2 regions of the Halomonas sp. DP8Y7-3 genome follow, and region 1 is predicted to be linked to the other one. Evidence: predicted binding sites of a transcription regulator. Region 1 holds the regulator's gene; the other holds the start of a gene.

Region 1 (3,413 bases):
ATGGCGCTGGTGGAGGGCGGATGGTGCGGCCTGGTGGCTGTTGCCCGGTCTGTTCAGCCTGGCGCTGTTTGCCTGGCTGCTCAGCCAGGTAGACGCTGACTATGCTGGACGCGCCTTTGCCGCGTACGGCGGCGTGTATATCGCGGCATCGTTGGGCTGGATGTGGTGGGTGGAGCAGCGCCCCCCCGATCGCTGGGACATGATGGGGGCGGCGCTTTGCCTGGCGGGCGCTGCGGTTATCTTGCTGGGTCCCAGGAGCTGAAAAGACACAGTGATGCCAGCCTGGCTTGAAGCGGGGCTGGTGTGTCCCTGGGTCGGGGTCAGGGCGAGGCGGCCGTCTGGCGGTTTTCCTGCACTCGGCTCGAGGGGAAGATACAGCGGAAGGTGGCGCCTTCACCCGGATGTGAGTCGATGTCGAGGCGCGCATCGTGGCGCAGCAGCACGTGCTTGACGATGGCGAGGCCTAGTCCGGTGCCACCGGTCGCCGTGCTGCGTCCCTTGTCTACCCGATAGAAGCGCTCGGTGAGGCGCGGAAGGTGCATCGGGTCGATGCCGTCGCCGTCGTCCTCCACCTCAAGACAGGCGCCATCACCGTAGGCCCGCCAGCGTAGCTGGATACGTGCGCCATCGCCGGCATAGCGCACGGCATTGAAGGCCAGGTTGGAAATGGCACTGTGAATTTCCTTCTCACTTCCCTTGAGCCCACGCGGATCGTCGATGGACACCTCGATCTGCTGGCGCCCACCAGACAGCGCCTGTGCATCTCGCTTGACGGTCTGCAACAGAGTGGTGGGGTCGAGCCGCGTGTGGTCATCGCCGCCCTGATCGTTTTCCAGTCGCGACAGCAGCAGCAGATCATTGACCAGGTTCTGCATCCGACGGGTCTGGTTCTGCATCTGCGCCACCCCCTTGCCGAGCCGTTCGGGCAGCATGTCGGCCATGTCGCCGTAGGTCTCGAGATAGCCGGTCAGTACCGTCAGTGGCGTGCGCAGCTCATGGGAGACGTTGGCCACAAAGTCTCGGCGCATCTGTTCCAGGCGATGCAGGCGTGTGATATCGCGCGCCATGACCAGGCGTTCATCGTCACCGTACAGGGTGATCTGGAACTGCAGGATCATGTTCTCGTCGATGGGCGATGGCAGGCTCAGCGGCTCACGATAGTCCCGCTCGTTGAAATAGCCGACGAAGCGCGGATCACGCAGCAGGTTGGTGATATGTTGACCACGGTCCAGCGCCGGCTTCAGGCCTAGCATGCGCTCGGCAGAGCTGTTCCACCATTCGAGATCGCCATGGCGATCCAGCATGACCACACTGTCGCGCATCGCTTCAGAGGACTCCTGGATACGCTGAAGCGTTGAGCGCAGGCGTCGTTGGGTAATGCGCTGGCCCTTCTGGTAGCGATAGAGTCGATCAAACAGCTCGCCCCACAGACCGCTGGCGGTAGGAGGTTCCTGCTGGGGACGATGGGTCAGCCAGTCGTGCATGGCGTGCAGGTTGCGCAGATGATAGGCGAGACCAAGCGTCAGGCCCGCTCCGACGCCGACACTCGTCAAGGAAAAGGGCCAGCCCAGCAGGGCGCCGATGCCGACCAGCAGGGTCAAGCGCCAGACTTCTCGTCTCCACAGTCGACCCACGTCAGCTCCTGGCTCCGTTCACCTATGTCCTCCTGTCTGCCGCCAGCCGTACAGGCGCTATCAAGCCTGCGTGGAAGGGAGGCAAGACGTCACATCTTGGCCGAAAAACGGTAGCCGGTGCCGCGCACGGTCTGGATCAGCTGCTGATGTGGCTCGCCAAGGGCCTTTCGCAGGCGGCGAATGTGCACGTCGACGGTGCGTTCCTCGACGTAGACGTTGCCACCCCAGACCTGATCAAGCAACTGGCCGCGGGTGTAGGCGCGTTCCTGGTGGGTCATGAAAAACTGCAGCAGGCGGTATTCGGTGGGCCCCATGTCGAGCGACTTGCCGTCGACGCTGACGCGGTGGCTGACAGGATCGAGCTTGAGCCCGTCGACTTCCACCGGGTCTTCAACGCCGCGGGGAGTGGCACGACGCAGCACCGCTTTTAGACGGGCGACCAGTTCCCGGGGAGAGAACGGCTTGGTGATGTAGTCGTCTGCACCTGCTTCAAGCCCCTGAATCTTGTTGTCCTCCTCACCCTTGGCGGTGAGCAGGATGATCGGCAGCTCGGCGGTGGTTTCTTCCCGCTTGAGGCGGCGTGCCAGCTCGATGCCACTGGTTCCGGGCATCATCCAGTCCAGCAGCAGCAGGTCTGGCTGATCGTCCACGATAATCGCGTGAGCCGCCTGGGCATTGTCGGCCTCGAGGACCCGGTAGTCGGCCATTTCCAGAGCCACCGCGATCATTTCGCGGATGGGCGCTTCGTCGTCGACGATCAATACGGTCTTGGCTGTCATCCCGGGCCTCTTGTTCAGGGTCTTCCTATCAACGGTGACAGATGACACCACGTCAATGTGACATTTAGATGACATTGGCCGACCTGTCGAGCCCTCGTCAGCTCGACAGGGTCATCCCAGGTCGGGATAGAGACTCAGCGCCAGGCCGGCAAACAGCAGCAGGCCCGACCAGTGATTGTTGAGAAAGGCCTGGAAGCAGCGATCGCGATCACGCTCCTTGATGAGTTTCTGCTGGTGGATAAAGGTAGCCGCCATGGCCAGCCATCCCAGCCAATAGAAACCGCCGATATTCAGTAGAGCGCCCGCCCAGGCCAGCAGGCCCAGCGTTGCCAGCTGCAGCAGCGCGATGATGCGAGTGTCCCAGCGACCAAACAGCACTGCGGTCGACTTGATGCCGATCTTGAGATCATCGTCACGGTCCACCATGGCGTATTCGGTGTCATAGGCCACCGTCCACAGTACATTGGCGGTGAACAGGATCCAGCCGACCGTGGGTACCTCGCCCAGCACGGCACCGAATGCCATGGGAATCGCCCAGGAAAAGGCCGCCCCCAGCACCACCTGGGGAAAGTGGGTGTAGCGCTTCATGAAGGGATAGCTGGCGGCCAGCACGGCGCCGATCAGCGACAGCCATACGGTAAAGCCGTTGGTCAGCCATACCAGCACGAAGGCCGCTGTCAGCAGACCGACGAACAGGATCTTGGCTTCCTGCTCGCTGATACGCCCAGTCGCCAGAGGGCGGTGTTTGGTACGTTTGACGTGACCGTCGAAATGGCGGTCCGCATAGTCGTTGACGACACAGCCTGCTGCTCGCATCAGGTAGACGCCAGCGACAAAGATCAGCAGGGTGTCGCGGGCGGGAATGCCGTCCGCCGCTACCCACAGCGCCCACAGTGTTGGCCACATCAGCAGCCAAGTGCCGATGGGGCGATCCAGACGCATCAGCGCCAGGAAGTCGGGAATTCGGGCGAGGCGTCCGGGGGGACGCAGCAGGGAGCGG
Region 2 (3,413 bases), on a different contig from region 1:
GCAGCGAAGAAGCCGTACACCACCGTGGGGATACCGGCCAGGACTTCCAGCACCGGCTTGGCGAAGGTACGCACCTTGGGCGGCGCATATTCGGCCATGTAGATGGCAGCCAGCAGGCCGATGGGAATCGCCACCAGCATGGCGATGAAGGTAATCATGAAGGTGCCGGCAAACAGCGGCACGGAACCAAACTGCGCGGCGCTGGCGCCTTCTTCTGCACGACCTGCCGCCGCCAGGAAGCTGGCGCCCGGATTCCAGGTCGTACCGGTAATGAAGTCCCAGAAGCTCTGCATCTGGAAGAAACGGATCGCCTCGAAGACGATCGACAAGAGGATCCCCAGGGTCGTGAAAATGGAGATCAGTGCGGCGCCGGCCAGAAAGAAGCGGATCACCCGCTCGATCGCCTGACGCGCGTGAAAGTCGGGACGCACCATGGCGACACCGATCACCAGACCGGCGCAGGCAACGACCAGACTACCTGCCAGCAACAGCAGCGGCGGAATCTCGGCGCCCACGAGCAGCATGACAAAGCTACCGACAGCGCCTACCGCCAGAGCCGGACCCGCCGTGGACATGACGGTGAACCAGCCGTACTGATCCGGCTGGGCGTACATGGAGGTGCCTGAGGCTCGGACCCTGGCCGCCTTGCCGCGGGCCAGGAAGTAGGCGATCAGACCGAGCAGAAGCAGCGAGCCGCTGAACATCGCCAGGAGTTGATTGGTCTGCATGGGTGTCTCTCGGAGTTATGTGCCAAAACGAGCGCATACTCGCTGGAACGTGTACCGGCCGACACCCTGTCGAGGATGCCGGCCGGCGTGATCGGGACCCGGGTCCCTTACTTCAGGTCGGCCAGCTCGAGGCTAGTCTGGCTCTCGACGACGCTGCGAGCCTCTGCACGATCCGCCTCAGGGGCCGGAATCAAGCCAATACCCTTGAGGTAGCCGATGTCACCGACCATCTGCTCGCTCATGAAGGTGTTGGCGTATTCGTACATGGCCGGCACGTCATCGGCGTGCTGGTTCTTGATGTAGAAGAACAGCGAGCGCGACACCGGGTACTCACCGCTGCCGATGGCATCGGGGGTCGGTGCGACACCGTCGATGTTGGAGCCGATCAGGGTGTCGGCGTTCTCTTCCAGGAAGGAGTAGCCGAAGATGCCGAAGGCCGCTGTGTTCTCGGCCAGGCGCTGAACGATCAGGTTGTCGTTCTCGCCGGCGTCGATGAAGGCGCCATCAGCACGGATGTCGGTGTAGCCCTCACCACCGTAAGCGTCCATTTCCTCGGAGACCGCTTCCATTACCAGCTCAGCGAAGGCATCGCGAGTACCGGAGGTGGTGGGCGGACCGTAGACGGCGATCTCGCGATCCGGCAGGGACGGGTCGATCTCGCTCCACTTGGTATAGGGGTTGTCGACCAGCTCACCGTCGACCGGCACCTTGGCGGCCAGGGCCAGGAACATCTGCTCACGAGTCACGTCCATGGCGTCATTCTGGGCGGACTGGGCGAAGGCGATGCCGTCATAGCCGATGAAGGCTTCGGTGATGTCGGTCACACCGTTGGCTTCACAGGTCTCGAACTCGGAGGTCTTCATGCGACGCGAGGCGTTGGTGATATCCGGGGTATCGTCACCCACGCCGGAGCAGAACAGCTTCAGACCACCACCGGAACCGGTGGATTCGATGACCGGCGTCGGGAAGTCGGTAGTCGCGCCGAACTCTTCCGCCACGTAGCTGGCGAACGGATAGACAGTGCTGGAGCCCACGATGCGGACCTGGTCACGTGCCTGAGCGACACCCACCACGCCCATGACGGCAGCAGCGATAGCGGTGGTCTTGAGGATGCGATTCATGGAGAAGTCTCCTGATGATGAGATGGTCAACCTTCGCGATGCACACAATGCCGCAGAAAAATGACAGCTTCATGACAGCTCACCTCGAAACGCAATATGCCCTACCACGCAATACCTGACAGGCGTGTCCCAACGGCTGACATTTCCCTTCGACTCCCGAGACACCGGTCGCCACACTTCCCCGCCCTCCCCCACAAAAACGCCGCCCGCTGCCTTGCGGCAGCGGGCGGCGTTGTCGCCGGCGCGAACAGAGGGGGTCAGCTCAGCAGCAGTCCAATCGCCGCCGCAGCGCATAGGGTCAAGGATGCCCCTTGCAACAGCCGTCTCGGCAGTCGTGGCGCCAGCGCGGCCCCCAGCCCATGGCCCACCAACACCATCGGCAGAAAGCTCAGGCTGACCGCCAGCAACCACAGCGGCACCTTGCCCACGGCGGCAAGGCTTGCCAGCGTCATCAGCGACGATATCAGGAAGAAGGCCGCCAAGTTGCCCCTCAACCGATCCATCGGCATGCCATGCATCAAAAGGACGATGGGAGGACCTCCGATCGCCGCGACGGCGCCAAAGATTCCCGAGAGAAATCCCGCACCGAACAGCGAGCTGCGGTTGACCGGCAGGCGTAGCTTGAACAGGGTGACCAGCACGGCGAACAGCACGATGGCGGCGATCATGACTTCAAGGGTTGCCATGGGAGCGATCAACAGCAACCACACCCCCAGCAAGGTGCCCGGCACCTTGCCGACCAGCGCCATGGAGATGTCGCCCATCGCCACTTCGCGACGATAGCGCCTGACCACCAGGCACGACACCAGAAAGCCGTAGACCACCAGCACCACCGGCACCATGGCGGGAGCCTTCAGCAGTATCAGTGGCGCCCCGACCACCGCCATGCCAAACCCGGTGGTGCGCTGTACGAAACACCCGAGTGCCAGCACCCCGCCGACCCACAGCCAGGTACCAAAGGTCAGTTCACTGAGCGCCCACCACTGCAGCAGGCAGCTCCATGCTGCATCGATCACGACACCACCTCATCGAGCTTGGGGGGCCGTCCCGCCAGCACACGCAGCCCCACATTCCCGATCAAGGCGACCGTGACCATGGCGATGACCATCGGCCAGGCCGAGTCGATTTCAAAGGCCGTGACCAAGGCACCGGACAGTGCGGCGCTGCTGAACTGGATGCTGCCCAGCAGCGCCGTGGCCGTGGCACTCATATGACTGAAACGCTCCAGCAGCGAGGAGATGGCGTTGGGGGAAATAAGGCCGACCACCCCAAGAAAGGTCATCACCAGCGGCACGACCGTGTAGATCGAATCCAGCCCGGTGGCGACCAAGGCCATCAAGCCGCAGGCCGCGACCAGCTGAATCGCCAGGCCCAGCCGTAGATTCTGCTGTGGGGTGCGCCTGCGCAGCAGCCGGATATTGACGCGATTCGACAGCGCCATGATCACGACATTCGCTCCAAACACAAAGGGGTAGGCTGCCGGCGACAGCCCATAGTGTTCCATGTACAGGAAGGGCGACGACGTCACAAAGGCGAAGATTCCCGCAAAGGATGCCGCGACAGC

What was found. Region 1 encodes PhoB, which activates phosphate uptake and scavenging genes when phosphate is short. Its sites were predicted from a motif close to TGTCATANNNNTGTCANA; they were not measured.
Region 2: KUV86_RS16170 (PstS family phosphate ABC transporter substrate-binding protein) is a predicted target of PhoB. The motif match lies at 1,909-1,926, and genes of this name have one in related genera.

Annotation. Positions count from the first base shown of each region.
Region 1 covers NZ_JAHVIO010000004.1:388,565-391,977, reverse strand. Annotated here, with positions in the region: gene KUV86_RS06940 (YnfA family protein) at 1-262, shown strand, start outside; gene phoR (phosphate regulon sensor histidine kinase PhoR) at 321-1,634, opposite strand; gene phoB (phosphate regulon transcriptional regulator PhoB) at 1,724-2,413, opposite strand; gene ubiA (4-hydroxybenzoate octaprenyltransferase) at 2,525-3,413, opposite strand, start outside.
Region 2 covers NZ_JAHVIO010000014.1:358,902-362,314, forward strand. Annotated here, with positions in the region: gene pstC (phosphate ABC transporter permease subunit PstC) at 1-728, opposite strand, end outside; gene KUV86_RS16170 (PstS family phosphate ABC transporter substrate-binding protein) at 836-1,849, opposite strand; gene KUV86_RS16175 (sulfite exporter TauE/SafE family protein) at 2,107-2,865, opposite strand; gene KUV86_RS16180 (Bcr/CflA family multidrug efflux MFS transporter) at 2,862-3,413, opposite strand, start outside.